DNA from 3 places in the Pseudarthrobacter sp. As-47 genome. Region 2 is predicted to be linked to each of the others. Evidence: riboswitches for the same ligand, from Rfam matches in the RefSeq annotation. Region 2 holds a riboswitch; each other region holds the start of a gene.
What was found. Region 2 has a riboswitch for thiamine pyrophosphate ahead of thiC (phosphomethylpyrimidine synthase ThiC). Riboswitches for the same ligand answer to the same signal wherever they lie in the genome.

Region 1 (10,118 bases), 1.6 Mb from region 2:
CGTAGCCTTGCTGCCAGGACTTCCCGACGGCGGACACCAGTTCCGCCAGCAGGGAATAGTAGGGGTGGTCCGGACCGATGAAAATCATCTCGTCCCAGGCTTTGTCCAGCGCCGCCCGGACCTGGTTCTCGGTTGCTGGACCGGTCACGGCGCCCTCCTGGATTGATCACCCGCCACTGCGCTCGAATGTACTCCCGGCCTCACTGGGGTGTCCATGCCAGGAAGACCTGCCATGCCGGCCGGCCGGGGGCGCCACTCCGCTGGCTTGCAGGGCGTTACTCCGCGCCGGCCGAACGGAGGATGTCGCGGAGGGCCTCGACCACCAGGTCATGGTCCTGCAGCTGCGGCAATCCGGACACGGTGACGGTTGCTACGGCGCCCACCCCAGTGACGTACAAGGGGAAGGAGCCGCCGTGCGCAGCGTAGAGGGCCTGGTCGAACCAGGCATTGTCTTCGATACGTCCGCCGCTGAGCCGGGCGCGCAGCCCCACCAGCAGGGAAGGAACCTCGTACCGGGCTGCGGTCCGTTTCTTGGCCCGGATCCAGTGCCCGTTGTCCGGTGTTGCCCCCGGCAGGGCCACGTGGAAGAGGACCTGCTCGCCCTTGGTGATGTCGATGGCGATGGGAAGCCCGCGCTCCTTGCCCAGCTCCACGAGGAGCAGCCCCAGGTTCAGGGAGTCGTCCAGGGAGAAGCCGGGAAACTGGAGTTCCCGGATCTCCGCCTCAATCCGCGCGATCAAGGCCTCCAGGGATCCCTCCGGCTGGGCATCGCGGGAATCCGGATCATACCCGGTCACATCTGGTGGATTCGCTGTCATGGCCCACAATCTACCCCTCCCTGCGGTAAACTGGACCACGCCCAACAGGGCGGATATTTCACCAACAGAATCATTCAACGACAGGGGAGCGCCGCCGTCGGCATCACTGGCCAGGCCAGGGACCGCAGGTGGGCGCTGAGAGTGCGGACAGCCGCAGACCCTCGAACCTGATCCGGTTAGTACCGGCGCAAGGGAGTCGAGTTCTCGAAGTGCGCGCAGCGGCAGCAGTGCCGGCAACCGCGTCCACTTTCCCCTCCTGTTCCTCAGGAGGACCACATGGCAACAACAGCAATCAAGAAGCCCGCCGGCAAGTCCTGGCGCGTCGTGGACATCGTGGTGGCGGCCCTTATCGCCGTTGCCGGCGGCGTCATTTTCTGGGCCTGGTCCCAGGGGGCGGCCGCAGTCTCCGGACCCATGAACGCCGTCTACCCGCCCCTGACCGGCCTGATTGCCGGCGGCTGGATGATCCCGGCCGTCCTGGGCATGCTCATCATCCGCAAGCCCGGCGCCGCGCTCTTCTGCGAGACGGTGGCCGCCACGGGTGAACTGCTCATGGGCTCCCAGTACGGTGCGTCGGTACTGTTCTCCGGATTCGTCCAGGGCCTGGGTGCCGAGATCATCTTCGCCATCTTCGTGTACCGGAAGTTCAACCTGCCCGTGGCACTGCTTGCCGGCGCCGCGGCCGGCCTTTTCTGCGGCCTGAACGACTCCTTCGCGCCGTGGGGCTGGAACATCGCCTACGCCGCCGGCGACAAGCTGGCGTACATCATCTTCACTGCCATCTCCGGCGCCATCATCGCCGGCGCACTGTCCTGGATCGCCACCCGCGGCCTGGCCAGGACAGGGGTCCTGAGCTCCTTTGCATCACGCAAGGCGGCAACGGAGCCCGTCTTCTCCTGATGGGCGCCCCTTCGCGGCACGAGGCATCAGTTGCGGTGCGTCCGGCTGCCGTCACAGCCCGCGGCTGGGGATGGCGCCATGCGGGGCGCGCCAAGCCGGCTGTCCGTGGCCTCGACCTGGAGATCCGCCCGGGGGAGCGGGTGCTCCTTTTGGGGCCCTCCGGTGCGGGCAAGTCCACGCTCCTGCATGCCCTGGCCGGGGTGCTGGGGGACATGGACGACGACGGCGGCGACGCCGGCGAGTCCGACGAGACGGGCTCGCTGCTGGTTGACGGCGCCGTGCCCCGCGAGCAGCGCGGCCGGGCCGGGCTGATGCAGCAGGATCCGGAGACGCAGGTGGTCCTCTCCCGCGTCGGCGACGACGTCGCCTTTGGCGCCGAGAACCTCGCCGTGCCCCGCGACGCCATCTGGGCCCGCGTGCACGAGGCGCTGGACGACGTCGGCCTTTCCCGCCTGCCGCTTGACCACCCGACGTCGGCCCTGTCCGGCGGGCAAAAACAGCGCCTCGCGCTTGCGGGAATCCTCGCAATGCGGCCCGGCCTGATCCTGCTCGACGAGCCAACGGCGAACCTGGACCCTGCCGGTGTGCTGGAAGTCCGGGACGCCGTGGGCCGCTGCGTGGACAAGACCGGCGCCACGCTGGTTGTGGTGGAGCACCGGGTGTCCGTGTGGAAGGACCTGGTGGACCGGATCGTGGTGCTGCAGCCGGGCAGCGCCACTGAAGATGCCGTGCTGCTTGACGGTCCTCCGGACCAGGTGCTCGCGGACGCACGGACCATGCTGGCGGCGGCCGGTGTGTGGGTGCCCGGGTATGTTCCTGGCACGCGTGCACGGTCGGGCAATCCGGCAGCCGGCTCCGGCGGCCTTCTGCTGGCGGCCGAGAACCTTGCGGTTTCCCGGGAACGTCCGCGCCGCAGCGGCTTCCGGAAGGTACCCCCGGTACCCGTCCAACACGATATTTCCGCCCAGGTCCGGGCAGGGCAGGCGCTGGCCATCACGGGCCCCAACGGGGCGGGCAAGTCAACGTTTGCGCTGACCCTCGCGGGACTCCTGGAACCGGTGGCAGGAAAGGTGTCGGCCACCCTGGACCTCAGCCGTGGCGCCGGGATAGACCCTTATAAGTGGAAGGCCGAGCAGCTCATCGAGCGGATTGGCACCGTGTTCCAGGAGCCGGAGCACCAGTTCGTCACCGGGAAGGTGCTGGACGAACTCCTGTTCGGTCCGCGGCACCTGGGCCACGGCGAGGAGCGCGTGGACGAACTGCTGGAGCGGTTGCGGCTGACCCACCTCGTGGACGCGAACCCCTATACGCTGTCTGGCGGCGAGAAGCGGCGGCTCTCCGTGGCCACGGTCCTGGCGGCCCATCCCCGGGTGCTCGTCCTGGACGAGCCGACGTTCGGCCAGGACGCCAACACCTGGGCGGAGCTGGCCTCGTTCCTGTCCGAGCTGCTGGACTCCGGCACCGCGGTGGTGTCCGTGACCCACGACGCCGAGTTCACCGCCGCGCTGGGTGGCACTGAGCTTCGGATGGCTGCCGCGGAACCGGTGGCGCCATGAGGCAGGAACTGAACCTGCGCGGCAACCAGGCCCTGCTGGCCCGCGCCAACCCCCTGAGCAAGTTCGCCGCCGTCTTCCTCATCACGGCAGTACTGGCGCTTTCGATCGACTGGGTTTCCGCATCAGTGGCGCTGGCCTTCGAATTCCTCCTGTTCCCGCTCGCAGGCCTCACGCTGACGCTGCTGTGGCAGCGCGGCTGGCCGCTGATCCTCGCCGCGGCGGTGGGGGGCTGGAGTACCTCAATCCTGGCTCCGGACAGCGGAAGGACGCTGATCGACGTCGGCATCTGGACCATGAGCGAAGGCTCGCTGGAACTTGGGATCGGCTTCATGCTGCGCGGGCTGGCCATCGCCCTTCCGGCGGTGCTGCTGATGAGCTGCACCGACCCCACGGACCTGGCCGACGCCCTGGCGCAGAAGGCCCGCCTGCCGCACCGCTTCGTGCTGGGGACCCTTGCGGCCATGAGGCTGGTGGGCCTGATGGCGGAAGAGTGGCAGACAATCGGCATGGCGCGCCGGGCCCGGGGCGTCGGTTCGCGTGGCAATGCCGTCCAGCGGTTGAAGGCGACGCTGGGGCAGAGCTTCGGGCTCCTGGTGCAGGCAATCCGCCGGGCGTCACGGCTGGCAGTGACCATGGAAGCGCGCGGTTTCGGCGGCGGACGCCGGACGTGGGCACGCGAATCCACCTTCAGCGCGCTGGATGCCTGGGTGCTTGCCGGGGGCGTAGTGATGGCGGGAACAGCGGTGGTTGCGGCAGTGTCCCTGGGGACCTGGAACATGGTGTGGCTGGGAAGCTGACGCCTGGGCCGGCCTAGGGGCAGGCATAGTTGTAGTCGAAGCCCGTGGACACGAACTGGGCCAGCACCACCTTGCCACCGCCGGTCAGCGGCTCCTGTGAGCAGGCGCTCGCCGCGCCAGAGGCGTTGAGGGACCCCGCCAGCCAGCTGGGAAGCGAATAGAGGTTGCTCGAGCTGCTGACTGTTCCCACAATCCGGTCCCACTGCTGGCCGGTCGAGTAGATCCCCACCTCGGCTCCGATGCTGTGGAAGAAGTCGGTCATGCCTTCGAGGACGGTCCGGTTGGCATCCTTGTCGGTGCGGGACCAGCTGTTCTCCGTTTCGACGTCCAGCCACCAGAAGTACGAGGAGGGGTTGCTGATCCCGCGGAAGTACGCGTCGTCGTAGGCCTTGGCGTAGCCGTACATATAGGCGCAGGCCTTGCCGTAGTCCCCGGCCCTGCAGGGGCCGTAGGGGTTATGGACTTCCTGGCCGGCCGGATACTCGTCGTTGTCCGGCCACCAGGAGCCGGCGGCGCCGGGATTGGCCGTGTTGACGTACAGCGCGACGGTGGGCTGGCCGGGGTGGCCGGCAGAATCTTCCGCCCATCTGAGCTGCTCGGACAGACAGGGGTTCGTGGTGTTGGCCAGGCCATTGTTGACGCCCACGATGGCAAACGCCTGTTCCGAGGGAAAATTTCCGTTGCATTGCGGCCAGGAGATGTCGTTACCCAGAAATGACTGCTGCCCCTCCCCGGGTGAGGGAACGGCGTAGGCGGGGACGCCGGTGACCAGGAGCAGCGCGGCAAGAAGCAGGCCAAACATTCCCGGCACGGCCAAGCTGTTTCCGGCGGGCTGTGCCCTGCAGGACTGCGCCCTGCCCCGCTGGGTGGTCCTTGGCGGAATTTCGCTGGCTGGTGTGCGGCGCATACTGCCTCCGTTGCCGCTGGACGAAGAGGTCCTGATCCAGTGTCCCGCCGTTGGCACGGGAAGGTCAAGGTGCCGCAACTGTGCGACTCTATCGCATGGAACGGGTAACGAATCGTTATTGCCGCTCACTGAGGCTCTAAAGGCAGGCCTGATAGCTCATTCATGATATAAACTTGACTATGACGCAGGAAACCACCGAACACGTTGCCGCCATGTTGAGGGACGCCCGCAGTGAGAAGGGCTGGACCCAGGGCCAGCTGGCTTCCGAACTGGGGACGAGCCAAAGCGCCGTTGCCCGGATGGAGCAGGGCAAGCAAAACCTGAGCCTCAAAATGATCCAACGCCTCGAAGCAATCTTTGGCAGGAGCATCGTGAACGTGGGCAAGCCGCAGATGACGCACCTGCGGGTTGAAGGCGGACATACCCTTTCCGGTTCCGTGGACGTCAACAGCAGCAAGAACGCCGGAGTGGCCCTGCTCTGCGCCAGCCTGATCAACCGGGGCACCACTGTCCTTCGCCGCCTGGCGCGCATCGAAGAGGTAAACCGGATTGTTGAGGTCCTGACCAGCATCGGCGTGGAGTGCACCTGGCTTAACGACACCGACCTGCAGCTCCGGCGTCCGGCCGTGCTGGACCTTGACGCAATGGATGTTGACGCCGCGCGCCGCACGCGGAGCGTCATCATGCTCCTGGGCCCCCTGCTGGACGAATCAGCAAAATACCGGCTCCCCTATGCGGGCGGCTGCGACCTCGGCACCCGGACGGTTGAACCGCACATGCAGGCGCTCCGCCAGTTCGGACTCTCGGTGGAGGCCACCGCGGGCTTCTACAGTGTCCAGGCCCCGCCCGCGGACACCCGGGACCGCTCGTTCGTCCTGACCGAACGCGGCGACACCGTCACCGAAAACGCGATCATGGCAGCCGCCCACCGCGAGGGAACAACCGTGATCCGGAACGCCAGCCCCAACTACATGGTGCAGGATCTCTGCTTCTACCTGCAGATGCTGGGCGTGGAGATCGAGGGCGTCGGCACCACCACCCTGAAGATCACGGGGCGCCCGTCCATCGACGCCGACATCGAGTACTTCCCGTCGGAGGACCCCATCGAGGCGATGAGCCTGATCACCGCGGGCATTGTCACCAATTCCGAGGTGACCATCCGGCGCGTGCCCATTGAGTTCATGGAAATTGAGCTGGCAACGCTGGGGCAGATGGGCCAGCAGCTGGAGATCTCGGGCGAGTACATGGCACGGAATGGCCGGACGCGCCTGGTGGATGTCACCACCAAGCCTTCGGAGCTGCATGCTCCGGAGGACAAGATCCATCCCATGCCGTTCCCGGGGCTCAACATAGACAACCTGCCCTTCTTCGCCGTCATTGCCGCGAATGCCCAGGGCCAGACCATGATCCATGACTGGGTCTACGAAAACCGGGCGATCTACCTGACGGAACTCAACCGGCTGGGCGCTCAGGTGCAGCTGCTGGATCCGCACCGGATCTATGTCAACGGGCCCACGAAATGGCGTGCCGCGGAGGTGGGCTGCCCGCCTGCACTGCGCCCTGCCGCCTGCCTGCTGCTGGCGATGCTTGCCGCACGTGGAGTGTCAGAGCTGCGGAACATCTACGTCATTGAGCGCGGCTACGAGGACCTGGCGGAGCGGTTGAACGCCATTGGCGCGAAGGTGGAGTACTTCCAGGACTGATCATTCACGGTTCGTCATGAATGGCGGAGCCCCTCCAAAATCTTCCTACCTGCCGCAGAATGACAGTATGCGTACATTCGGCGTCGAGGAAGAGCTCCTGATTGTTGACCCCACAACGGGGGAGCCGCTTGCGCTGGCCGATGCCCTGTTGTCCGGGCACAGGATGGCGGCCGATGATGCACCCGATGCCCGCTCGCTGGAAACCGAAGACAAGACCGTTTACGACGACGACGAGATGGGCTTGAGTGCCGAGCTTAAGCTTGAGCAGATCGAGACCCAGACGCGGCCCTGCCTGGAGTACGGGGTCCTGCTGGACCAGATCCGTGCCGGCCGGACGCTTGCTGACCGGGCTGCCCAAAAGAACGGTGCCAGGGTGGCGGCGCTGGCCACCTCGCCCTTGGCCTCCACCAGCCACACGACGCCGGATCCGCGGTATGCCCGGATGCTGGAGCGCTTCGGCCTCACAGCGCAGGAGCAGCTCACGTGCGGCTTCCATGTGCACACCTATATTGAATCGCCGGAGGAAGGCGTGGCGGTCCTGGACCGGATCCGGGACAAGCTTGCCGTGCTCACCGCGTTGAGTGCGAACTCGCCGTTCTGGAACGGTGTGCCGACCGGTTTCGAGAGTTACCGGACCCAGGCCTGGAACCGCTGGCCCACCTCAGGACCCGCGGGGATCTACGGGACCTACCCTGCGTACAGGCGGGTGGTCACGCGGTTGCTGGACAGCGGAGTGATGCTGGACGAGGGGATGCTCTACTTCGACGCCAGGCTTTCTCGCAACCACCCCACTGTGGAAGTGCGGGTGGCCGATGTCTGCCTCCGTGCCGAGGATGCCGCGCTCATCGCACTCCTGGTGCGTGCACTGGTGGAGTCGGCCAGCCGGGAGTGGCGGGACGGGGTGGACCCCGCGCCAGTGCCCACTGTGCTGTTGCGCATGGCTGCATGGCAGGCGAGCAGCAGCGGGCTTAGCGGGGAGCTGTTGGATTTCGGAACCTTCCGGCCGGCCCGGGCCGCGGATGTGGTGCGTTCGCTGGTGGATTACCTGGCGCCGGTCCTGGACGAACAAGGGGAGCTCGCCATCGTTCGGCAGGGGGTGGAGGACATCATCGCCCGCGGCACCGGAGCGGCTGAACAGCGCCGGGTCCGGGACAGGGCCATGGAAGGTTCACCGCCCGAGGACCTAGGCCTGGGCGCCGTGGTTAACCACGCAGTGAATATCACCATGCGTGGTGCCATGGACCTTTCAGAAGTGGAAGCAGCCCCGGACCTGCTGCGCGTACGGCAGTCATAGGCACTCCTGGGCCGACGAGGGGCTGCCTCTTGAGCAGACAGGGGCTGCCTCCTGGGCCGACGAGGGGCTGCGCGTACGGCACGGCATACGCCATGGGAGGCTGGCCCGCTTTATGCCCGGGGCGCTGGGCAGGCCGCAGTATCCGGCAATCCGGCTCTGTCCTACAGGGGCGATGTTTGCTCTCTCCTAAAGGACAGCAAGGGAGGCTTCCAGCAGGAGGTGCCACTCAGGGAACGGGTCCTTGGGGAGTTCATCCTCGGTGGGTCCCGGGTCTTCCGGCACGTCCACGTCTGGCGGATCGACATTATCGGGCAGGTCCAGGTCCTGGGGCATCCCAAAGTGCTCAACAAAGCCCTGGACGGGCATGCCTCCGAGCGCCAAACTCGGTTGTCCTTCCGGTTTCGTTGCCGCACTCCACGTTTCAGTAACCCAGTCTGGCCAGTGGGGTGGTTCCCAGTCCTGGTGTTCGCTTTTGTAGTGGCGTCCGGTGGGTGAGGTCCAGCCGGGTGGTTCGTCCTTGGTGGCTGGTGTCGGTGTCCAGCCGCTGGTGTGCCGGAGTCTGTGATGTTTCGGGCAGGGCTGTCCCAGGTTGCTGATCCCGGTGGTCCCGCCGTGGTGCCAGGCGAGGAGGTGGTCTGCCTCGTTATCCAGAGACGGGTTGCTGCAGCCGGGGAACGGACACTGGCCATCCCGCAGCCGGAGCCAGTTCCGCATGGCTTTGGTGACCCGGTAGCTGCTCCGCCCGATCTCCAACGGCGCCCCGTCCCGCGGATCGACCAGGACCCGGTAGAACGAATCAGCACCGTCAGCGACCAGGTCCCTCGCCATCGACGCTGGGATGGGGCCAAAGCCGTCCAGCATGGCTGGCTCCTCCGTCAGGCCCATCAGCGAGAACACCGGCACGGTGACCAGGACCTGGGCCCGGATCGGCATGCCCGGCCCAGGACCAGGACCAGTACCGGCGTTGTTGCTGGCGACGGCGCCGTCGCCGTCACTAGAGCCGTTGCCGCTACCGGCGCCAGGGCCGGCGCCGCTGGTGAGGATGGCTTGGGCGAAGTGGTCGGCACTGAGTTGGGTGAGGGTGCGGGGTTCGTTGGGTCCTTGTGCGGCGCGGGAGAGGGCGTTGAGCCGGTTCCAGCCTGCCAGCGCCTGGTGCGCGGGCAAACAAGCGGAGAGCCAGGCCATGCCGTCCTGGTCAGGCCGGTATTCGACCCGCCGGTCCGCCGCGGCCTTGGTATGGCGTTTCTCCAGCGATTCGGGATGGTGGCGTTCCCGCCAGGTGCGGGCCTTGGCCTTGAACCGGTAGGCCGGCATCTCACCGATCGTCGCCGCCCCGGCCGGCCGTGGCGTGTCCGGGTCCAGGAAGTGGGCCTCCAGGGCGGCGGCACCGGCCCGGTCAAGGCCCACGGTCTGGTTCACCATTTCCCGGGCATGGGCCCAGGAAATCGTCCCGGACCCCAACGCTGCGAGGGTCCGGGGCAGGGCGGTGGCCAGGGCGTGGGACTCGGCCAACAAGGCACCGGCGGCACGGTCACCAATCACCAGCGCACACCCGACCTCGGCCACCAGGCTCCGGTCCTGGGCCGTGGCCTCCTGCGGCGAGGACGGCGGACCGTTCACCACACTCGTGGCGGCAGCGAGCACCTGAACCGCCCGCGCCTTCACCGCCGCCAGCTTCGCCTCCGACCGCGCCACCCCCGCAAGAACATCCAACGCATTATCAGCAACCCGCTGCAACGGATCATCACCAACCCCGCAAGCGCCAGGCTCAACGCCACCAAGGCCAGAAACAGCCGTACCGGCCACAGCAGTGCCGTTAAGCACCGACCTAAAAGCAGCCACCGAAGCGTCAACTGCCGCCTCCGCCTCCACCACCGCCGTCGTGCTTTCCATGCAGACATCATCCAGCGGGGGTCTGACAAAAAGGGCAGTGCGGCAGGGGCTGTGGATGACTAGTGGCCGGCTGGATATCCACAACCTTGGCGGCACTACCGCAGGCGTGCCATACTCGGCGCGTGACGTCGTCGTACTCCTTCACAGCCGAACTGTGGCTGTACCCGGGCGAGGCCGGCTGGCATTTCCTTACCCTGCCACCGGACGTGGCGGACGATATCCGCGCACGAAACGCAGGGCACAGCAAAGC
Region 2 (10,118 bases):
CACCCATACCTTGCCCTCGGGGACAGTCACGTCGAAGTTGCGGATCTGCGGGATTTCAGCCGGATTGATGTAGCTCTCGTTGATGGCGGTCCCGTTAATGGTCAGTCTACCGCCGGCATCGCAGCAGACCACGTGGTCACCCGGGAGCCCGATGACCCTCTTGACCAGGTGCTGCTCGGAGTTGTCCGGCAGCAGGCCAACGAACGTCAGCCCGTCCTGGACCCAGGTGAAGGGGCCCTGCGGTTGTTCGGGCGCGGGCTGGAGCCAGCCCTTGGTGTCCCGGAAAACCACGACGTCGCCGCGGTTCAGCGCGAACGGCTCGGGGACCAGGAGGTTGACGAAGATGCGGTCGTCCACTTCCAGGGTGTTGACCATGGACTCGGACGGGATGAAGAACGCACGGAACAGGAAGGTCTTGATCAGGAAGGACAGGACGACGGCGATCACCACCACCGTGGCCACTTCCTTCAGCCATGCGAAGACGGGGCTGCCGGCGGGCTTCGCCGCAGACTTGGCGGCGGCGCGGCTGCCCGCGGCGCCGGACGCAGGCGCGCCAGGACCCTGGGCCGAAGTCCCGGGAACGGCATCGGCCGGAACGTCCGAAGCGCCTTCGTGGCGTGGTTCGGGAGTCCGCGCGTGGTTCTCGGGCATCTACTGTCCGTTCTCTGTTGTTGGTCCTGCAGGCGGACGGGGTATTGAAGCAAATCTATCAAGCGGCCAGATGATCTGGACCGGCCTGCCGATCACCCTGTCCAGCGGGACCATGCCGCCGCCGGGGGCTCCGAGCAGGCTTCGCGAATCGGCCGAGACGGAGCGGTGGTCCCCCATCAGCCACAGCCGGCCATCTGGGACCACGGCACTGAACCTTTGGGTGCTGGGGGCATCTCCGTTGAAGATGTAGGGCTCCGCCAGGGGCTCCCCGTTCACCGTCACGTTGCCGCCGCCGTCGCAGCAGGCCACCGAGTCCCCGGGGAGCCCGATGACCCTCTTGACGTAGGTGGTGTCGCTGCCGGTGAGGCCGACCCAGTGGGTGACGGCAGCCGCGGTGTCCGCCAGGGGGCCCTTGCCGCTGTTGAGCGGGGCGAAACTGCCCCTGCCGTCAAAGACGACGACGTCCCCGCGCCGGATCGGCTCGGCGCGGAAGTCGGTCCGGGAAACCAGGATGCGGTCCCCGCCTTCCAGCACGGGCTCCATGGACGCGGACGGGATGAAGTACACATCAAGCCACAGTGATCGGACCAGTCCGCTGACCGCAACGGCCAGGATGGCGGCCAGGAACGCAAAACGCCAGCCCATTTTCCGGGGCTGGCGTTTTGTGTGGTCCATGGTCCGTATCCTGGGCGCTGGTGCTGAATGGCTCCGGCGCTGGCCGGATACGGCTGTGGCCCGGCCTCTGCAGGTCCGAAAAGGACTTACTTTGCGGTGCTGAAGTCGCGCTTTTCCTTGATCTTCGCAGCCTTACCGCGCAGTGCGCGCATGTAGTAAAGCTTCGCGCGGCGGACGTCACCCTTGGTGACGACCTCGATCTTGTCGATGATCGGGGAGTGAACCGGGAAGGTACGCTCCACACCGACGCCGAAGGAGACCTTGCGGACCGTGAAGGTCTCACGGACGCCGTCGCCCTGGCGGCCCAGGACGAAGCCCTGGAATACCTGGACACGGGAGTTCTTGCCTTCGATGATGTTCACGTGCACCTTGAGGGTGTCACCCGCGCGGAACTCGGGAACATCGGTACGCAGCGAGGCTGCATCGAGGGAATCGAGAATATGCATAATTGCACTCCTGGTGAACGCCACAGGTCATTCACTTTGGGTCACGGCAGCAAAACCTGGGGCGCTCGTGGCGCACCGGGGATCTCCGCCGAAAGGTAAGTGGTCCGGCCACTTCACTGGTTGATGAGGCCGGTTGCCTTAGCTGTTGGTTGCGCTCCCCCTGTGGCAGGTGCGGACCCAGCAGACACAAGGACTAATTTTGCCACACTGCGGGGTCTACGGCCAATCCCGCAGCGCCCGCACCCAGGCTGCCTGCCATGGCTGCATGACGCCCCTTAGTCCTGCGGGGTGCCTTCAGCGCCGGGCCGGCGGCGCAGGCGGCCGTTCACGACGTCGTATCCCAGGTCCTGCAGTTCGGTGCGGTCGGCACGCGGCAGCTTCCCGGCGTCGAACGCTTCGAGGAGGTCGGGGCGGCGTTCCGCCGTCCGCCGGAACTGTTCATGGCGGCGCCACTGCGCAATCCTGCCGTGGTTCCCGCTCAGCAGCACGGCAGGCACTTCGCGCTCGCGCCACACAGAGGGCTTGGTGTAGACGGGGTACTCCAGGAGCCCGTCGGAATGGGATTCCTCCACCAGGGACTCGGGGTTGCCTACAACGCCCGGCAGCAGTCGTCCAATGGCTTCCACCATGGCCAGCACCGCAACCTCGCCGCCATTGAGGACGTAGTCACCCAGGCTGACGGGGCGGACGTCGAAATGCTCCCGGGACCACTCGATGACGCGTTCGTCGATGCCCTCGTAGCGTCCGCAGGCAAACGCGAGGTGCTCCTGCTCGGCCAACTCGTAGGCCAGCGCCTGGGTGAACCTCTCCCCCGCCGGCGACGGCACGATCAGTACCGGCCTGCCCGATCCTTCCGGGCGGTCGGCTGCGATGGATTCCAGGGCCTGCGCCCATGGTTCGGGCTTCATCACCATGCCGGCGCCCCCGCCGTAGGGCGTGTCGTCGACGGTGCGGTGCCTGTCCGTGGTGAAGGCGCGGAGGTCGTGGACGCGGAGGTCCAAGATCCCGTCCTGGCGGGCTTTCCCGATCAGGGACAGTTCCAGCGGTGCCAGGTATTCGGGAAAAATACTGACGACGTCGATCCGCATTTAGTCTTTCTCCTCCGGCTCCGAAGCGGCTGCTACGTCCTCCGCATTCAGCTCGAAGAGGCCGTCCGGCGGCGTGAGGAGGATGAACCCGCCATCAACATTGACCTCGGGCACGATCTGCTCCACGAAGGGAATCAGGATTTCCTTGCCCTCCGGAGTGGTGACCATCAGCAGGTCCTGGACGGGCATGGTGTTCAGTGCGGTGACCTTGCCGACCACCCGGGAACCGATCCTGGCCTCGAGGCCAACGAGTTCGTGCTCGTACCAGCCTTCGTCGTCGTCTTCGTCCAGCTCCTCAGTTTCAATGAAAAGCTTGGCACCCCGGAGGGTTTCCGCTTCGTTGCGGGTCCCAATTTCGTCGAAGCCCAGCAGCAGGATGTCCTTGTTCCAGCGGGCGCTGTTTACGGTGAGCGGTCCCGCTGACGCCGGCTCAACCACGAATTCGGTGCCCGGCACGAACCTGTCCCCAGGGGCGTCGGTCAGGACCTGGACCGTCACTTCGCCGCGGATGCCGTGCGGTTTGCCGATTCGTGCCACCTGAAGCTGCATGTGTTCCTCTGTGTTGGATGTGGTTTTCGGTGCTCTGGTAAAAGCACTCCGGCCCCTCCACCGCATGGGTGGAGGGGCCGGAGCTAAAACTGAATAGTGCCGAGCGCTCAGCGGCGGCGGTCGGTGTCGACAACGTCGACCCGCACCGGTTCGCCACCGGCCAGGGCTGCCACTACGGTGCGCAGTGCGCGCGCCGTGCGGCCCTGGCGGCCAATCACCCGTCCAAGGTCGTCCTGGTGAACGCGCACTTCGAGGGTGTCCCCGCGGCGGTTGCTCTTGGAGCTGACCTTGACGTCGTCCGGGGAATCAACGATTCCGCGGACCAGGTGTTCCAGCGCTTCTGCCAGCAATCTACTCAGCCTCGGTGGTCTCTGCTTCGGCCTCGGCGGGAGCTTCGGCTGCGTCAGACTTGGATGCCTTCTTGGTGATGGCTTCCGGGATGATCACGGAACCCTTTTCCGGGGCAACGAAGGCTTCCTTCTGGGTCTTGGTCTTCAGGGTGCCTTCCTGGCCCGGCAGGCCCTTGAACTTCTGCCAGTCACCGGTGATCTTGAGGATCGCGGCGACCTGCTCGGACGGCTGGGCGCCGACGGACAGCCAGTACTGGGCACGCTCGGAGTTGACCTCGATGTATGAGGGCTCTTCGGTGGGGTGGTACTTGCCGATCTCTTCGATGGCGCGGCCGTCACGCTTGGTGCGTGAGTCCGCGACGACGATGCGGTAGTACGGTGCGCGCATCTTGCCAAAGCGCTTAAGGCGAATCTTTACGGCCACTGTTGTGGTCACTCCTGTTTCAGAAAAGGGGGTGAACCCGGCGTTCTGCACCCGTGGGGCGGGCCGTACTTGCGGGCTCGAAGGACAGGATCCAGACGCGGAGAGAGGGGCCACGCAGATCGAGTACCTGTTTATTGTGCCAGATCAGCGCCAGGATTTCGACTTGGCGCGGCGTGACACGGGCGACGCCGGCCGGAGGTTCCGGCCGGATCAGCTCAGGCGGACCAGACGTACAGGCCGGTACGCTCCGAGTCGTCGATTCCGCCGGCGAGTTCAGCGAGCCGCTGCACGTACGTCCGCGCCTCTGCAGCACCAAACGGCATGTCATCCTGCGCGGCCCACTGCTCGGCAACCTCTTCGAGGATGTCGCCTTCCCCTTCGGTTTCATAGGACAGCAGGTCCGCCAGGGCGCGCACCATGGCCGGGGGCACGGCCAGGAGCGAATCGCTGCCCACATCCACCATGGTCAGTTCGTAATCCGCTCCTCCGGCGTGCACGGCGGTACCGGCCAGGTCGCCCAGCTGCTCCACTTCAAAATCGCTGATGTCCGGAATCCGGACCGCGTCACCTGCGGGAGCGCTGCCGCCGCCGTCAAGGACGCCGGCACGCTTCAGTGCTGCGTCGTGGGTGGCAACAAAGATCTCGGTGAAGCCCATGGGGATTGCCCTCATTCCTTTGGCGGTGGTGCGGCCGCCGGGAGGCTGCTCCTGCCCGGCCGTTCGGATTCAGCCTAGTTCAGCGCACAGCCACCCGGATGCGGTTGCGCCACGGATCCTCGAAGCGGAGTTCGGCGCCGGTGTGGTGCGCGGCAACGCCGGCGACCTTGAGGCGGTCGGCGAGGGAGCCGACGTCGTCCCCTGACGGCACCTCGATGAGGACCTCGCCCAGGCCGAGGGTGTCCTTGCGGGGTCCCGCCCCGCGGCTGTTCCAGACGTTCATGGCCATGTGGTGGTGGTAGCGTCCGGCGGAAACAAACAGGGCCTGCCCGTGCCAGCCGGCGGTCTTCTCGAAGCCGAGGGTCCCCACGTAGAAGTCGCGCGCCGTCTGGACGTCTCCCACCTGGAGGTGCACGTGGCCGACGCCTGCCACGGACCCGAGCTGGCGCTCCAGGGAATCTTCCGTCAGGTGCTGCTCGAGGTACCGCTGCGGCGGGAGGGCCAGGCTGTCCATCACCACGTCCGTGCCGTTCCAGGACCAGTTGCTGCGCGGCCGGTCCCAGTAGAGCTCGATGCCGTTGCCCTCGGGGTCGTTGAAGTAGAAGGCTTCGCTGACAAGGTGGTCGGCGCTGCCGGTGAACGAGCGCGGTTCGAACCGGGCGGCGGTGGCGATGGTGGCAGCAAGGTCTGCCTGGTTCTCGAACAACAGCGCCGTGTGGAACAGGCCGGCCTCTCCCCTGCCCGGCAGGTTCAGCCCGGGCGCGGGCGCCAGGTGCACAAGCGGCTTCTGCAGCCGGCCAAGGTAGATGCCGCCGTCCTGCTCCGCAATGACCTCCAGGCCGAGGGCGCGCTGGTAGTAGTCGGTCATAACCTTCATGTTGCCCACCTTGAGCATCACAGTGCCCATGGCGAGGTCGGCAGGAAGAAGATCCTGGCTTGCGGCTTGTGCAGTCATTGGTAACTCCCGGTGCTGTGGGCCTTCCGGTTGGCAGCCCTTACACACTTAAAATTACTTGAAGCTTCAATTTATTCCAAGTCCCAGGCCGGTTGTCTTTTCAGCGGACCACCCGTCCGCCCAGGACAACGTGCGCCAGGTTACGGACCGCTTCCGGTACCTTCCGCGGGTCCTCCCGGCACAAGACAACATCTGCCCGTGCCCCTTCCTCCAGGCCCTCCGCGCCCTGCCACTCCCGCGCACTCCAGCACGCGGCGTCCAGGGCAGACGCCATGGGCAGCCCGGCAGCATGGAGGGCCAGGATCTCGTCGGCGATCCTGCCGTGCCTGATCACGCTGCCGGCGTCGGTCCCGGCGTAGATCCGCACGCCGGCCTCGAACGCCTCAAGCACCCGCTCCTCCCGCCGTTCCCACAGTGAACGCATGTGCGCCGCATACTGCGGGAACTTGGGTGCTGCCTGCGCGGCGATGTCCGGGAACGTGGCGATATTGACCAGGGTGGGCACAATGGGCACCTGCTGCTCCACGAAGCGGGGCAGGTGCCGCGGCAGGAGGCCGGTGGCGTGCTCGACGCAGTCGATGCCGGCGTCCAGCACGTCGTCGAGCGTCTCTTCCGCGAAGCAGTGGGCGGTGACGCGCGCGCCTTCGTCATGGGCGGCCAGGACTGCATCGCGGACGACGGCGGCAGGGAACGACGGCGCGAGGTCGCCGGCGCCGCGGTCAATCCAGTCCCCCACAAGCTTGACCCAGCCGTCACCTTCCCTGGCCTGTTTACGGACAGCTTCCACCAGGCCCTCCGGTTCGACTTCCTCAGCAAACCCCCGCAGGTACCGGCGCGTGCGCGCAACGTGGCGTCCGGCGCGGATCAGCACCGGGACGTCTTTTCTGTCCTGCAGCCATCGCGTGTCAGCAGGGGAACCTGCGTCCCGGATCAACAGTGTGCCGGCCATCAGGTCCGTCCGCGCCTGCTCTTCGGCAGTCGGAGCATCCACCGCCCCTCCCACGCCGAGCCCGATGTGGCAGTGGGCATCCACGAAGCCCGGCAGCACCCATCCCGCCAGGATCCGGTCCGGAGCCTTCGCCGGCCGGCGGAACGTCAGGCGCCCGTCGACGGACCACAGTCCGTGCTGCTCACTCCCGGGTCCGGTCAGGACTGTCCCCGTGAAGTGGATGATTTCTGCCATGTGCACCTCTTTCCTGCCCGGTCAGGCTAGCACCGGCAATGTGACAAGCCCCGAAAGAAGGGCTGTGGTATCTTTCATCTTGACCACACGGGTGCCCCTGCAGGGGCTGAGATCGGGCTGACGCAGCCTGCGACCGTCGAACCTGTCCGGGTAATGCCGGCGAAGGAAGTGAGTATTCCTTGAGTACACCAAATCAGCAGCTTAACCCTGCCCGCAACACCCCGGGTGCCGCCACTGACGGGAACCCGCCGCCGGTGACGCAATCCTTGAAATCCCACTCCCTGGCCTACCTCGAGGACGCCGGGACCGGGATCCGTGTTCCCGTGACGGAAATTGCGTTGGAGCCGTCCCCCAACGGCATTCCGAACCAGCCGTTCCGGACCTACCGGACGGCCGGTCCGGGGAGCAATCCCGTCCAGGGCCTTCCTCCCTTCCGCAGGGAATGGATCGAGGCGCGGGCAGACACGGAAGCGTATAGCGGCAGGGAGAGGAACCTGCTCGACGACGGCCGCTCGGCTGTACGCCGCGGCGCCGCCAGCGCGGAGTGGAAGGGAGCGCCTCCCGTGCCGCGCCGCGCCGTCGAGGGCCGGACCGTGACCCAGATGCACTATGCGCGCCAGGGCGTCACCACCCCGGAAATGCGCTTCGTGGCGCTGCGGGAGAACTGCGATGTTGAACTGGTCCGGAGCGAAATCGCCGCAGGCCGGGCCATCATTCCCAACAACATCAACCACCCCGAATCCGAGCCGATGATCATCGGCAAGGCCTTCCTGGTGAAGATCAACGCCAACATCGGCAACTCGGCAGTGACCAGTTCAATCGCCGAAGAGGTGGACAAGCTGCAGTGGGCAACCCGGTGGGGCGCCGACACCGTCATGGATCTCTCCACCGGCGACGACATCCACACCACCCGGGAGTGGATCATCCGCAATTCGCCTGTCCCGATCGGCACCGTCCCCATCTACCAGGCCCTGGAGAAGGTCAACGGCGAAGCCAACGCCCTGACCTGGGAGATCTTCCGTGACACCGTCATCGAACAGTGCGAGCAGGGGGTGGACTACATGACCATCCACGCCGGCGTGCTGCTTCGCTACGTCCCCCTGACCGCCAACCGCGTCACGGGCATCGTGTCCCGTGGCGGGTCCATCATGGCCGGGTGGTGCCTGGCGCACCACCGGGAGAACTTCCTCTACACGCACTTCGATGAGCTCTGCGAAATTTTCGCCCGGTACGACGTCGCGTTTTCCCTGGGTGACGGCCTGCGGCCGGGGGCGACGGCGGATGCCAACGATGCCGCGCAGTTTGCCGAGCTGGACACGCTCGCCGAGCTCACGCAGCGTGCCTGGGAGCACGACGTCCAGGTGATGGTGGAGGGTCCTGGACACGTCCCGTTCCACCTGGTCAGGGAGAACGTTGAACGGCAGCAGGAGCTGTGCAAGGGCGCGCCGTTCTACACGCTGGGCCCGCTGGTGACCGACGTGGCCCCGGGCTACGACCACATCACCTCCGCCATCGGCGCAACGGAAATTGCCCGCTACGGCACGGCAATGCTGTGCTACGTCACGCCCAAGGAACACCTGGGGCTGCCCAACAAGGACGATGTCAAGACAGGGGTGATCACGTACAAGATCGCTGCGCACGCGGCAGACCTTGCCAAAGGCCACCCGGGCGCCCACGAACGTGATGACGCACTGTCCAAGGCACGCTTCGAGTTCCGGTGGCGGGACCAGTTTGCGTTGTCGCTGGACCCGGAGACGGCCGAGGCCTTCCACGACGAAACCCTCCCGGCCGAACCGGCGAAGACCGCGCATTTCTGCTCCATGTGCGGGCCCAAGTTCTGCTCCATGAGGATCAGCCAGGACATCAGGGACGAGTACGGCTCCGCCGAGTCGCAGGCGGCGCTTGCTGAAGCGGCAGCCGGCATGCGGGGCAAGAGCGAGGAATTCCTGGCCGCCGGCGGGAAAGTCTATTTGCCGGAGCTGAGCGTTCCGCCGGGGCGCTAGCAGCCTGCAGGTGCCGTCCGGCTGGTCATTGGGGCCGGCCGGACGGGCCCCTGTGGAGGGCAATTTCGGGAGGATCAGGAGGCGCGTGCCTGCACGCGGCTTGAGTCGCTGATGAACGAACGGATGATGCGGTCCCCTTCCGGGGAGTCGTGGGGCCGGTGCCCGCCGGCGGCAGTACGGTGGAGCGCCCCGGTTTCACGGAGGTAGCCGGCGATCTCCTCGTAGAGCGGCTCCCAGCCGCCGGTCAGGACGAGCGTCGGCACGCCGGGGACGATATGCAGCGGGGCTTCCCAGGACGGCGCCTGCAGCCGCAGCCGCCTGGCAGAGCGCTTCTCCTCGGCAGTCACCGGCTGCTGCAGGTCGGTGGCATAGACCCTGCGGACGAACTCGCGCTGGAAATCCTCGTCACTGAGTTGATGCCGGACGTTATACAGCGGCTGCATCAGCCCGATGTGCGCCGCGGTGGCCGGCAGTTCAGCGGTCAGGGACAGGCAGGCCGGCTCCACCAGGGTCAGCGAGTAGACAAGGTCGGGTCGTTCGACGGCGGCCATCATGGCGGAGATGGCCCCTTGCGCATGCGCCACGACGTGCCCGCCGGCGCTGCCCCGGCCGTCGTCCCCAAGGGAGTCCAGCAGGATGCGCGTGTCCTCCTCGAACGAGGACGCGGTGGGTTCGGCAACAGTGTCGAAGCCGTGGCGGCGCAGGAACAGGGCATCGTAGGACAGGGCCACGCCGTGCTGGCGGGGCCAGGCTGCGGCGCCGAAGCTGCCCGCGCCGTGCACGAACACTACCCTCTGCTTGAACATGACCCAACCCTATTCCACGGCACCGGCATCCCCGGCAGGCAGCAGCAGATGTCGTCGCGAGCCCTCAAACGGCATCTGCTGCTGAGCTGATCCTGGTGTGCCTATTTGCCGAGGAACTTGTCGAAGCCCTTGGGCAGGTTGAGCTGGGAGGGATCAAAATCGCCGGCCTGCTGGCCAAAGGCTGCGCCGGTGGGCAGCGCCTTGGCCGCGTTCGCCCGGCGGGCCTCGGCGTCCTTGCGCTCCTGCGCGGCTTTGGCCGGGTTGCCGGACTTGGCCTTCTTCTTGGGCGCGCTCTTGGCGTTCTTCCGGGCACCGCCGCCGGCCCCCGGCAG
Region 3 (10,118 bases), 330 kb from region 2:
GCCGCACATGGTCAAGGGCGCGGGCCGAGGCCGGCGCCACATACCTGGTGTAGTCGGCCAGGCCCAGCGAACCTGCCCAGGAGTCGAACAGCTGGGCTGCGGAGGCGCCGGCCTCAAGCTGTGCCTGCAGGAACATGCCGGAGGCGTCTGCCGCCCAGTTGGCCAGGGCGTTCCAGGTTTCAGGGTCGGCATGCATCATGGTGCGCGGGCCCAGGTGGTCACGGGACGGCCTGCCCTCCACCATGTAGGCAGCCAGCGTAAACGGTGCGCCGGCGAAGCCGATCAGGGGGGTGCTCCCGAGCTCGGCAACGGTGAGGCGGACCGCTTCACGGATGGGTTCCAGTGACTCCCAGGTGAGCTGCGGCAGCGCTGCCACATCAGCGGCCGTGCGGACCGGAGTGTCCAGGACAGGCCCCACTCCCGGGACGATGTCCACGCCTACCCCGGCCAGTTTCAGGGGAATGACGATGTCGGAGAAGAAGATGCCCGCATCAACGTCGTGGCGGCGGACCGGCTGGAGCGTGATTTCGGAAGCCAGCTCCGGGCGGAGGCAGGAGTCCAGCATGGCGACGCCTTCGCGGACCTTGAGGTACTCAGGCAGGGAGCGTCCGGCCTGCCGCATGAACCAGACCGGGCGCCGGGACGGTTTGCCGCCGCGGTAGGCCGTGATCAGCGGGGAATCTGCGGTGCGGCCGTCCAGCAGCGGGTGGTCTGCGGCGAGTGCGCCGGCGGGGGACATGGCAGGGCTGGAAGTCATGCCTCTGATTGTGCCCAAAATCGGCTACAAAAGATAACGACAAAGTGTCATCCGGAGGCGCGCCGGCCGCACCGTGGCGGGAATCACAGCCTTCTCGTGCCCTGGCCCGCGCCTGGAGTTGTTCTACCGAGTAACGAAAAAGCTATGATTGTCCTGCTGTGGTTCTTTTTTCATTGGTGGCTACACACGCCGACATCGATCTTGAGACCGTTGCTCAGTTGAGCAGCGGTTCCTCGGGGATCGCCACATCCGCCCTCTCCGGATCGCCGGCAGTGACGGGTGCCATTGTCCTTGCCACCTGCAACCGCTACGAAATCTACGGCGAGGCCCCCCATCCTGATGATGTGGAGGCTGCCCGCGCGGCCTTGGTGGCCCAGATCAGCGAAGTCAGCGGACTGAGCGAACCCCTCGTCTCACGCTCCTTCAGCACCCGCACCGGTCCGGAAGTCAGCCAGCACCTCTTTGCCGTCAGCGCAGGCCTGGACTCCGCCGTGGTCGGAGAACGTGAAATCGCCGGGCAGGTCAGGCGTGCCCTTATCACCGCACAGCATGAAGGCACGGCCAGTTCCGGCCTCGTCCGGCTGTTCCAGGCGGCCTCCAAGACCGCCAAGGATGTGGGCGCGCAGACCGCCCTCGGCTCCCGGGGCCTGTCCATCGTGTCCGTCGCTTTGGATCTGGCAACGGACCTGTCGGAAAATCCGGACTGGTCCAGCAAGAAGGTCGTGGTCTTCGGCACGGGAGCCTACGCCGGCGCCACCATGGCCCTCCTGCGCGAACGCGGCTGCACCGACATCTCGGTTTTCTCCTCTTCCGGCCGCGCCGAAGGTTTCGTGGCGACCAGGGGCGGCATCGCCCTCAACGCCGAATCACTCCGGCCGGCCGTGGCGGCGGCGGACGTGATGATCGGATGCAGCGGTTCCGACACCCGGGTGGAAGCCGATGAACTGGCTGACGTCCGAGCGGATTCGCCGCAGCCGCTGATTGCCATCGACCTTGCACTCACCCACGACTTCGACCCCGGGGTTGGCGAACTGGACGGCGTGGAGCTCCTCACGCTGGAGTCAGTCCGCCTTGCGGCCCCCCAGGAGCAGGCCGAGTCGCTGGCCCAGGCCAGCGGCATCGTCAGCGGCGCGGCCAAGGCGTTCGAGCACGAGCGCGAGGTCAGGTCCGTGGACTCCGCCATTGTTGCGCTGCGCCGGCACACCATGAGCGTCCTGGACGCGGAAATGGAAAAGGTCAGGGCCCGGCACGGCTGCACGGCCGCCGCAGAGGAAGTGGAATTCGCTCTCCGCCGCATGGTTAAGCAGCTGCTCCATGTACCAACCGTGCGCGCCCGCGAGCTTGCCGCCAACGGCCAGCAGGACGACTACGTGGCAGCCCTGGAAGCCCTCTACGGCATCACTGTGGAGCAGCCGGCCGCCGCGGCCCCGCAGGCCGAATGCCCGGTGGACCACCGGGGCCTCGAAACCGCCTGACCAGCCCTTCCCCCAGCAACGCTCTCTCACATCCTGCGCCCTTTTTAAAGGCCCTCTCTCACTTGACGCGCTTTTCCCGGCAACCCTCCCTCACCCCCTGCTGGGAGGTGAGGGAGGGTTTCAGGTTTTCCTGCGGTAAGTGATAGAGCGTTTCTGTTTAACCGACATCAAGTGGGAGAGCGTCCTAGTAGACGGGTTTGTTGGGTTCCACCTCACGCACCCAGGCGAGGATGCCGCCGTCGAGATGGCTGACCCGCTGGTAGCCCGCTTTCCGGGCTGCGGCCAGGACGTTGGCCGACCGTGTGCCTCCCTTGCAGTGGAACACGATGTCGCGGTCCTGCGGGAGTTCTGCCCAGGCCTCCCCCGCGAGGATCCTGCCCTGCGGGATCAGCACGGCACCGTCGATGCGGACAATGTCGTGCTCGCCCGGTTCCCGCACGTCCACCAGGTCAAAGTCCTTGAGGCCCGCCTTCCGGGAGGCCAGCATGGTGGCGAGCTGCGCGGCCGTGACGGAATGCTCGGTGTCCGCCGGTTCTGCCGGCGCAATCCCGCAGAAGGCCTCATAATCCGTCAGCTCCGTGATCGGTTCCGCCGCCGGGTCCTTGGACACGCGGATCTCCCGCCAGCTTCCGCCCAGCGCATCAAACAGCGCCACCCGCCCCAGCAGGGAACGGCCGACGCCGGTAATCAGTTTGACCGCTTCGGTCACCATCAGCGACCCCACGGCCGCGCACAGCATGCCGAACACGCCGCCCTCGCCGCAGGAGGGCACAGAGCCCGCAGGCGGAGCCTCAGGGTAGAGGTCCCGGTAGGTGGGCCCGTGCTTTTCCCAGAACACGCTGACTTGTCCGTCAAAGCGGAAAATGGAGCCCCAGACGTAGGGTTTTCCCAGGATGGCGGCAGCATCATTAACCAGGTAGCGGGTGGCGAAATTGTCCGCGCCGTCGAGGATGAGGTCGTAGCCGGCGAACAGTTCCAGGGCGTTGGAGGCATCCAGGCGGACATTGTGCAGCCGGACGTCCACCAGCGGGTTCAGCGCGGCGATGGCATCGCGTGCCGACTCGATCTTGGGGCGGCCAACGTCCGCCACCCCGTGGATGACCTGGCGCTGGAGGTTGCTGAGGTCAACGTCGTCGTCGTCGATGATTCCCAGCGTGCCCACGCCGGCGGCCGCAAGGTACAGGAGGGCAGGGGATCCGAGTCCCCCGGCGCCGATCACCAGCACCCTTGCGTTCTTGAGCCGCCGCTGCCCGAGGGCGCCGATCTCGGGAATGATGAGATGCCTCGAGTAGCGTTCCACCTCGGCGGCGGTGAGGTCGGCTGCCGGTTCCACCAGCGGATCCAGGGACACAGGTGAAACATTTGCGCTGATTGTCGAAGCCATACTTCAATGTATGCCCCGGGATACCGCCCGGTCATATTACCCCGCAGTAAAGTGGAGGTAACTGCAACGAAAGAAGGACAACCGTGGTCCATGAAGCACGGGCTAGCCGCCCGCCGGCCGCCGAACCGCAAACGCCCTCGCGTCCTGCAGGCCAACGGTCAGCCAGGCTTCCCCGGGACGAGCGGCGCGCCCAGCTCCTCATGGCAGCCCAGGAAGTCTTTGTGGCCAACGGTTACCACGGTGCAGCCATGGATGAAATCGCGGAGACGGCCCACGTCAGCAAGCCGGTGCTCTACCAGCACTTTCCCTCAAAACGGGAGCTGTACCTGGCCCTGCTGGAAAGCCACCTTGCGTCCCTGACGGACCTCATGCTGGGGGCCCTGAACTCCACCACGGACAATGACGAGCGCGTCCAGGCCGTCATGCGGGCCTACTTCCAGTTCATCGCCAACGATGACCAGGCCCACCGGCTGGTTTTTGAGTCGGACCTGATCAATGACCCGGACGTCAGCGCACGGCTGGAAACCTTCAACAGGACGTTTGCCGACGCCATCGCGCGCGTCATCGCCGAGGACACCAAGCTCCCCCATCTGGAGGCGCAGCTCCTGGGCCGGGGGCTCGCTGGAATGGCTCAGGTCAGCGCCCGCTACTGGCTTGAAACGGACGGCAACCTGGACCTCGACGTTGCCAGCGACCTCATCTACCGTTTAGCTTGGCGCGGAATCTCTCGCTTCCCCAAAGAGTCCTAGACTACAAATAAGACATAACCAACGAATGTGAATGGCTGGGAGGCCCCTGTGGAAATTAAGATCGGCGTTCAGAATATCGGCCGCGAAATTGTCCTGGAATCAAATGAGGATGCGGATTCGGTAGCCAAGATCGTGGAGGCCGCCATCACCAAGGGCAGCGAACTCCGCCTGAAGGATGACAAGGGACGCCTGATCATTGTTCCCGGAAACGCCCTGGGCTACGTGGAAATCGGGGCCGAAGAAGCACGGCGCGTAGGTTTCGGCCAGTTCTAGGGCCTGCTGACGAACCACCCATAGCCCAAGGAGGACCATGCTTTCGCTGACCATCGTTGTGCTGGCCGCCGCCGCCGCAGGCTTTATTGTCTGGGCAAACGACAAGCGGCATGCCAAGTACGGGGCCGGCGTGCCCGCCGGGGTTTCCGTGGCCGTGGCAGCCCTGGCATGGATCATCCTGATGGCCGCCGGATTCGGATACCTGCCGGGACGCACCTGGATTCCCTGGGTCCTGCCGATTGTGCTCGGAGCCGCGTCCGCAACGGCGGCCGCCATCTATCTGGGCCGTTCACGTGCGCGCCAGGATACCGAACGGCTCACGGCAATCCTTCGGACCTGAGGCCTGTGCAGCACCTTGTGCCGCACGCACTAATCAACCGGCAGTGGCCGCCACCCCTGAGGGGATGGCGGCCGCTGCCGGTTAAGAGCACAGGGCTTGGAGACGTGGGCGCTCAGCGGCCCTTTTGTTCTGCCGGGCGGGCAATGAGCGCCCCGCAGCCGGCTACTGCCCCTGCACGTACTTTGCCGGCTCTGCCTTGGCGCCCGCCGCTGCCGCAGCTTCACTTGCTGCCGCGGCTGCCGCGAGGTCCCGGCCGGTCACCTGTCCCCCGGCGTCGTGTGACGTGTAGCGGATAAAGACGCGGTTGTAACGCCAGTCAAGGTCAGGATGGTGGTTCTGTTCCTCGGCCAGGCGTCCGACGGCGGCAATCAGCTCGAGTGCGGCAGCCGCCGTCGGCATTTTGAAGACGGTGACCAACCCGCCGTTGCCGGCCCGCCAGTCAGGCAGTTGAGCCAGGGCTTCGTCGATCCGTTCCGGGGGAAGTGCATCTCTGCCGGCCACTGCTGCTCCTGGGATCCGGGCGCCGGCCGGCAGAAGGTGGGCCTACAGGAACGCGGCCCGGCCCTCCATTGCCGACGACGCCAGCGCATGTTCACGGCGGGGTATGCGACCAGCCGCTTTCGCCAGCCTACCGGCGATGACGGCGTGCTTGAAGGCCTCTCCCATCAAGGCGGGGTTCTGCGCCCGGGTCACTGCCGTGGCCAGGAGCACGGCGTCGCAGCCCAGTTCCATGGCGAGGGCGGCGTCGGAGGCCGTACCGATGCCCGCGTCCAGCACTACCGGCACCGAGGCCCGGGACACGATGAGCTCGATGTTGTGCGGATTGAGGATGCCCAGGCCCGTCCCGATGGGCGAGCCGAGCGGCATCACAGCAGTGGCTCCGAGGTTCTCCAGCCGCAGGGCCAGCACGGGGTCGTCATTGGTGTACGCAAACACCTTGAATCCCCTGTTGACCAGCTGCTCGGTGGCGTCCACGAGCTCAACGGCATCCGGCAGGAGGGTGTGTTCGTCGGCGATGACCTCGAGCTTCACCCAGTCGGTTTCCAGGGCCTCCCGTGCCAGTTCAGCAGTGAGCACAGCGTCACGCGCCGTAAAACACCCCGCGGTGTTGGGCAGGACCCGGATGCCGTGGTCCACCAGCAGCTGGAACAGCGAACCCGCCTCGTCCGGCGAATAGCGCCGCATGGCAACGGTGGTCAGCGAGGTGCCGGAGGCCAGGAGCGCGGCGCCCAGGCCGTCCAGGCTGGGGGCGCCGCCGGTGCCCATGATGAGCCGGGATGCCAGGGGGACGCCGTCGATCACCAGGGGGTCCTGGAGCCCGGACAGCTGGCTGTTGGTGACGGTGGTTCCGGTCATGGTGGTCAGCCTCCCTGTACTGCCGTGACAAGTTCGACGTCGTCGCCCTCGGCGAGCGCCGTGGCGGACCACAGGCTCCGGGGCACCACCTGGGCGTTGCGTGCTACGGCCACGCCCAGCTTCCGCCCGTCCGTGGCCCGGCCGTCCGCGGCCAGCGGACGGCCGGTGACCTCGCTGACGAGCGCGGTGAGGGAAGCGTCGTCGGCCACGGTGTGGCCGGTTCCGTTCAGGGTGATGTTCATGCTGTCTCCTGGGTGTTGGATGGCGTGGCAGCCGCTTCAGCCATGCGAAACGGAGCCGGGGAAAACCGGCCGGGGTTGAACGGGGCCCAGCGGGGGTCTTCCGTGCCGTCCATGAGTTCCCGGCAGATTGCGGCCGCAGCCGGGGTGAGCAGGATGCCGTGGCGGAAGAATCCGGTGGCAATGATGAGCCCCTGCACGTGGCGGGACCCTTGGAGGCCGGACCTTCCAGGCGCGGGCTGCCGGCCCACGGGTCCTCCGGGCAGCGATACCCTTCCGAGCAGCGGGGCGTTGTCCGGCGTGCCGGGCCGGGCGCGGGCCGTGCACTCAAGGAGCTCCAGCTCAGCGACGGCGGGCACCAGCACCTGGGCATCGCGGAGAAGCTGGTACACACCCCCTGCCGACACCGCACCGGCGCTGGAGCCCCTGCCACCGCCACTCCCACTGCCCAGTGCGTCCTCACGCTGGGTTGCCCCGATCACGACGGTTCCGTCCCGCCGCGGAACGATATAGACGGGGACCCCGCGCACCAGTCCGCGGACTGTTGAGGTCACCAGCGGCCTGAGGTGCGCCGGTACCGCGAGCCGCAGGATGTCCCCCTGGACCGGCCGCAGCGGCAGGTGCAGGTCGATCGGCAGTCCCGTGAGTTCCGGGGCGTGCAGTCCGTTGGCCACCACGGTCTCCCCGGCCAGTACGGTCCCTCCACCTTCCAGGGCTACTCCGGCTACGGCCCCGTCCTGCCAGAGCAGGCCGGCTGCCTTGTCCGGCACGGCGAATCCGTCGGCGGCGCCGGCCACGCCGCTTCCGGTGGAGCGGACATCCCCGGCGAGGGCCCGGCGGAGGCAGGCCACCAGCAGCCGGGGGTCCACCTGGTGGTCCGCCGGCGTATCCAGCGCACAGGCAATGCCCGGGCTTAGCAAGGGCTCGCGGCGCCGGGCTTCGCGGATGGTGAGCGGTTCAACCGTGAGGCCGTTGGCCCGCTGGACGGCACGCAGGTCCAGCAAGGCCTTCCGGTCTGCGGCGTCGGCACCCACGGCGAGGGTCGGCGTCGTAAGATATCCGGGATCCGAGCCCGCGGCCGCAGCGAGGTCCGCAGCGAAACCGGGCCAGCGGGCGGAGGCCTCGAGCATGAGTTCCAGGAGGTCCTCCTCCTGGTAGTGCAGTTCGCTCACCGGCGCCAGCATCCCCGCGGCAGCCCAGCTGGCTCCGGAGCCGGGGGCGTCATCGATCACCACCACGGAACGGCCCGAACGCCTCGCCTCCCAGGCGATCCCGTGGCCGATGGCTCCTCCGCCGATCACCGCCACGTCGGCCGTGATGGTGGAACCGGAAGGACAGGGGCCGGTTACGGCGTGCACGTCAGGCATCGGTTGTCTCCTTCCCTACGCCGGTATTAACCGGATCAGGTCAAGCGGTCGGCTCTGACGCCCTCTCAGCCCGGCGCTTTGTGACAGCTGCCGCGGCTCCCGCAGTACGAGCCCAGTGTAGAGGAACTAGGCTGGCTCCCATGAATGTGTCCCACCCCCCTGCCGCCGCTGCCCGTCCGTCCGGTTCCGACGCCTTTATCAACGCGGAGGGCAGCGCCGGGCTGCACGATGCGCGCCTGTACCTCTGCACGGATGCGCGCCGCAGCCAGGGCGACTTTGAGCAGTTCGTGGATGCCGCGTTCGCCGGCGGCGTGGACATCATCCAGCTCCGGGACAAGTCCATCGAAGCCGCCGAGGAGCTGGAACTCCTCGCCGTCCTGAAGGAGGCAGCGGTCCGGCACGGCAGGCTGTGGGCAGTGAACGACCGCGCCGACATTGCTGTGCTGTCCGGAGCGCCGGTCTTCCACATCGGGCAGAAGGACCTTCCCCTCAAGGCAGCCCGGACGCTGCTGAACGGGAACGCCGCCATCGGCCTGTCCAGCCACAGCCCTGGACAGGTGGATGCCGCCCTGGCAGCGGCCGCGGGCCCGGCGGCGCTCGACTACTTCTGCGTCGGCCCGCTGTGGGCAACACCCACCAAGCCCGGCCGCGCCGCCGTCGGCCTGGACCTGGTGACGTATGCGGCGGCGGCCTCAGCGGCGCAAGGGCAGGGACAGTCCGACGGCGGTGTGCCCTGGTTCGCGATCGGCGGGATTGACCACGGCAACGTGGAACAGGTGGTGGAGGCCGGGGCCAGCAGGATCGTTGTGGTCCGGGCCATTACGGAGGCCGACGATCCGTCAGCGGCGGCCGCATCGCTGCTCGACGCGCTGGACGCCGCCCGCCCGTGACGCGGCGCCGGGTCCGCACCGCATCCCGCGGGCGGCTCCCTGCACTATTCGCGGAATTCGGGCTACGCTGATTTTCGTGTCACATCATCGGCTGGCCCCCAGTGTCCACGAGCACACCAACGCCCTCGAGGCTGCACTCAGCGCCCTGCGGACGGAGCTCGAGCTGCCTGGTGAGTACCCGGCCGAAGCCGTGAAGGACGCCGAGGCCGCCGTGTCGGCACTGAAGCTGCCGTCCCATGACCTGACGGGCATAGACTTCATCACCATCGACCCGGCGTCGTCCACGGACCTTGACCAGGCGCTCTTTATTGAACGGGACGGCAGCAGCTACCGCGTGCTCTACGCCATTGCCGACGTTCCCGCCTTCGTGGCTCCCGGCGGCCCGCTGGATGCCGAGACCAGGCGCCGCGGCCAGACTTTCTACACCCCGGACGGCCGCATTCCGCTGCACCCTGAAGTCATCAGCGAGGGCGCCGGAAGCCTCCTGCCGGGACAGGACTGTTCCGCGTTCGTCTGGGACTTCCGCCTCGATGTCCGCGCCGAAGTCACCGCGGTGACGGTGGGACGGGCCCGGATGCGCAGCCGCGCCAAGCTCAGCTACAAGGGCGCCCAGGCGGAACTGGACGGCGGCAGCCCTTCAGAAGTCCTGGTCCTCCTCAAGGAGGTGGGGCTCAAGCGCGTGGAGCTGGAGCGCGCCCGTGAGGGTGCCAGCCTGAACATGCCGGACCAGGAAATTGTCCAGCTTCCCGACGGCGGCTACCGGATTGCCGCGGCCCCGCAGCTGCCCGTGGAGGACTGGAACGCCCAGATCTCGCTCATGACGGGAATGGCCGCTGCGCAGCTCATGCTGGCCGGCAAAGTGGGCATCCTCCGCACCATGCCCTCACCGGATGAGCGGTCCCTGCACCACTTCCGGCTCCAGACAGAGGCCCTCGGGAAGCCCTGGGACGGTGAGGTCAGCTACGGCGAGTACCTGCGCAGCCTGGACCCCACGGATCCCCGCCAGCTGGCCATTATGCACTCAGCCGGCATGCTCTTCCGCGGTGCGGCGTATACGGCGTTCGACGGCGCGGTCCCCGAGGACGCCGTGCAGTCCGCCATCGGCGCCGCCTACGCCCACACCACCGCGCCGCTGCGCCGCCTGGTGGACCGCTTTGTCCTGGTGACCTGCGAAGCCCTGTGCAACGGCGGCGACGTGCCCGGCTGGGTCCGTGAGGCGCTGCCGTCGCTTCCCGAGATCATGGCCGGCTCGGACCAGCTGGCGTCCCGGATGGAGCGCATGGCCCTG

Region 1: linked by a shared signal. The riboswitch ahead of AC4BCK_RS19495 (ECF transporter S component) and the one ahead of thiC (phosphomethylpyrimidine synthase ThiC) in region 2 are both predicted to bind thiamine pyrophosphate.
Region 3: linked by a shared signal. The riboswitch ahead of AC4BCK_RS13605 (FAD-dependent oxidoreductase) and the one ahead of thiC (phosphomethylpyrimidine synthase ThiC) in region 2 are both predicted to bind thiamine pyrophosphate.

The regions. Positions count from the first base shown of each region.
Region 1 is NZ_CM177088.1:4,194,807-4,204,924, reverse strand. It holds gene AC4BCK_RS19505 (hypothetical protein) at 1-148, opposite strand, end outside; gene AC4BCK_RS19500 (heme-degrading domain-containing protein) at 276-818, opposite strand; TPP riboswitch at 891-1,030, shown strand; gene AC4BCK_RS19495 (ECF transporter S component) at 1,095-1,718, shown strand; gene AC4BCK_RS19490 (ABC transporter ATP-binding protein) at 1,718-3,274, shown strand; gene AC4BCK_RS19485 (energy-coupling factor transporter transmembrane component T family protein) at 3,271-4,071, shown strand; gene AC4BCK_RS19480 (glycoside hydrolase family 25 domain-containing protein) at 4,085-4,873, opposite strand; gene AC4BCK_RS19475 (UDP-N-acetylglucosamine 1-carboxyvinyltransferase) at 5,158-6,681, shown strand; gene AC4BCK_RS19470 (glutamate--cysteine ligase 2) at 6,749-7,975, shown strand; gene AC4BCK_RS19465 (HNH endonuclease signature motif containing protein) at 8,162-9,868, opposite strand; gene AC4BCK_RS19460 (DUF1905 domain-containing protein) at 9,991-10,118, shown strand, end outside.
Region 2 is NZ_CM177088.1:2,612,806-2,622,923, forward strand. It holds gene lepB (signal peptidase I) at 1-651, opposite strand, end outside; gene lepB (signal peptidase I) at 652-1,326, opposite strand; gene rplS (50S ribosomal protein L19) at 1,413-1,772, opposite strand; gene trmD (tRNA (guanosine(37)-N1)-methyltransferase TrmD) at 2,048-2,860, opposite strand; gene rimM (ribosome maturation factor RimM) at 2,861-3,409, opposite strand; gene AC4BCK_RS12130 (RNA-binding protein) at 3,517-3,759, opposite strand; gene rpsP (30S ribosomal protein S16) at 3,761-4,183, opposite strand; gene AC4BCK_RS12140 (hypothetical protein) at 4,399-4,839, opposite strand; gene AC4BCK_RS12145 (VOC family protein) at 4,919-5,794, opposite strand; gene AC4BCK_RS12150 (amidohydrolase family protein) at 5,895-6,977, opposite strand; TPP riboswitch at 7,055-7,162, shown strand; gene thiC (phosphomethylpyrimidine synthase ThiC) at 7,157-8,980, shown strand; gene AC4BCK_RS12160 (alpha/beta hydrolase) at 9,055-9,786, opposite strand; gene ffh (signal recognition particle protein) at 9,888-10,118, opposite strand, start outside.
Region 3 is NZ_CM177088.1:2,944,484-2,954,601, forward strand. It holds gene hemE (uroporphyrinogen decarboxylase) at 1-757, opposite strand, end outside; gene AC4BCK_RS13565 (glutamyl-tRNA reductase) at 916-2,232, shown strand; gene moeB (molybdopterin-synthase adenylyltransferase MoeB) at 2,417-3,616, opposite strand; gene AC4BCK_RS13575 (TetR/AcrR family transcriptional regulator) at 3,700-4,365, shown strand; gene AC4BCK_RS13580 (DUF3107 domain-containing protein) at 4,414-4,638, shown strand; gene AC4BCK_RS13585 (hypothetical protein) at 4,676-4,978, shown strand; gene AC4BCK_RS13590 (4a-hydroxytetrahydrobiopterin dehydratase) at 5,141-5,479, opposite strand; gene AC4BCK_RS13595 (thiazole synthase) at 5,522-6,334, opposite strand; gene thiS (sulfur carrier protein ThiS) at 6,340-6,576, opposite strand; gene AC4BCK_RS13605 (FAD-dependent oxidoreductase) at 6,573-7,940, opposite strand; TPP riboswitch at 7,936-8,053, opposite strand; gene thiE (thiamine phosphate synthase) at 8,081-8,830, shown strand; gene AC4BCK_RS13615 (RNB domain-containing ribonuclease) at 8,907-10,118, shown strand, end outside.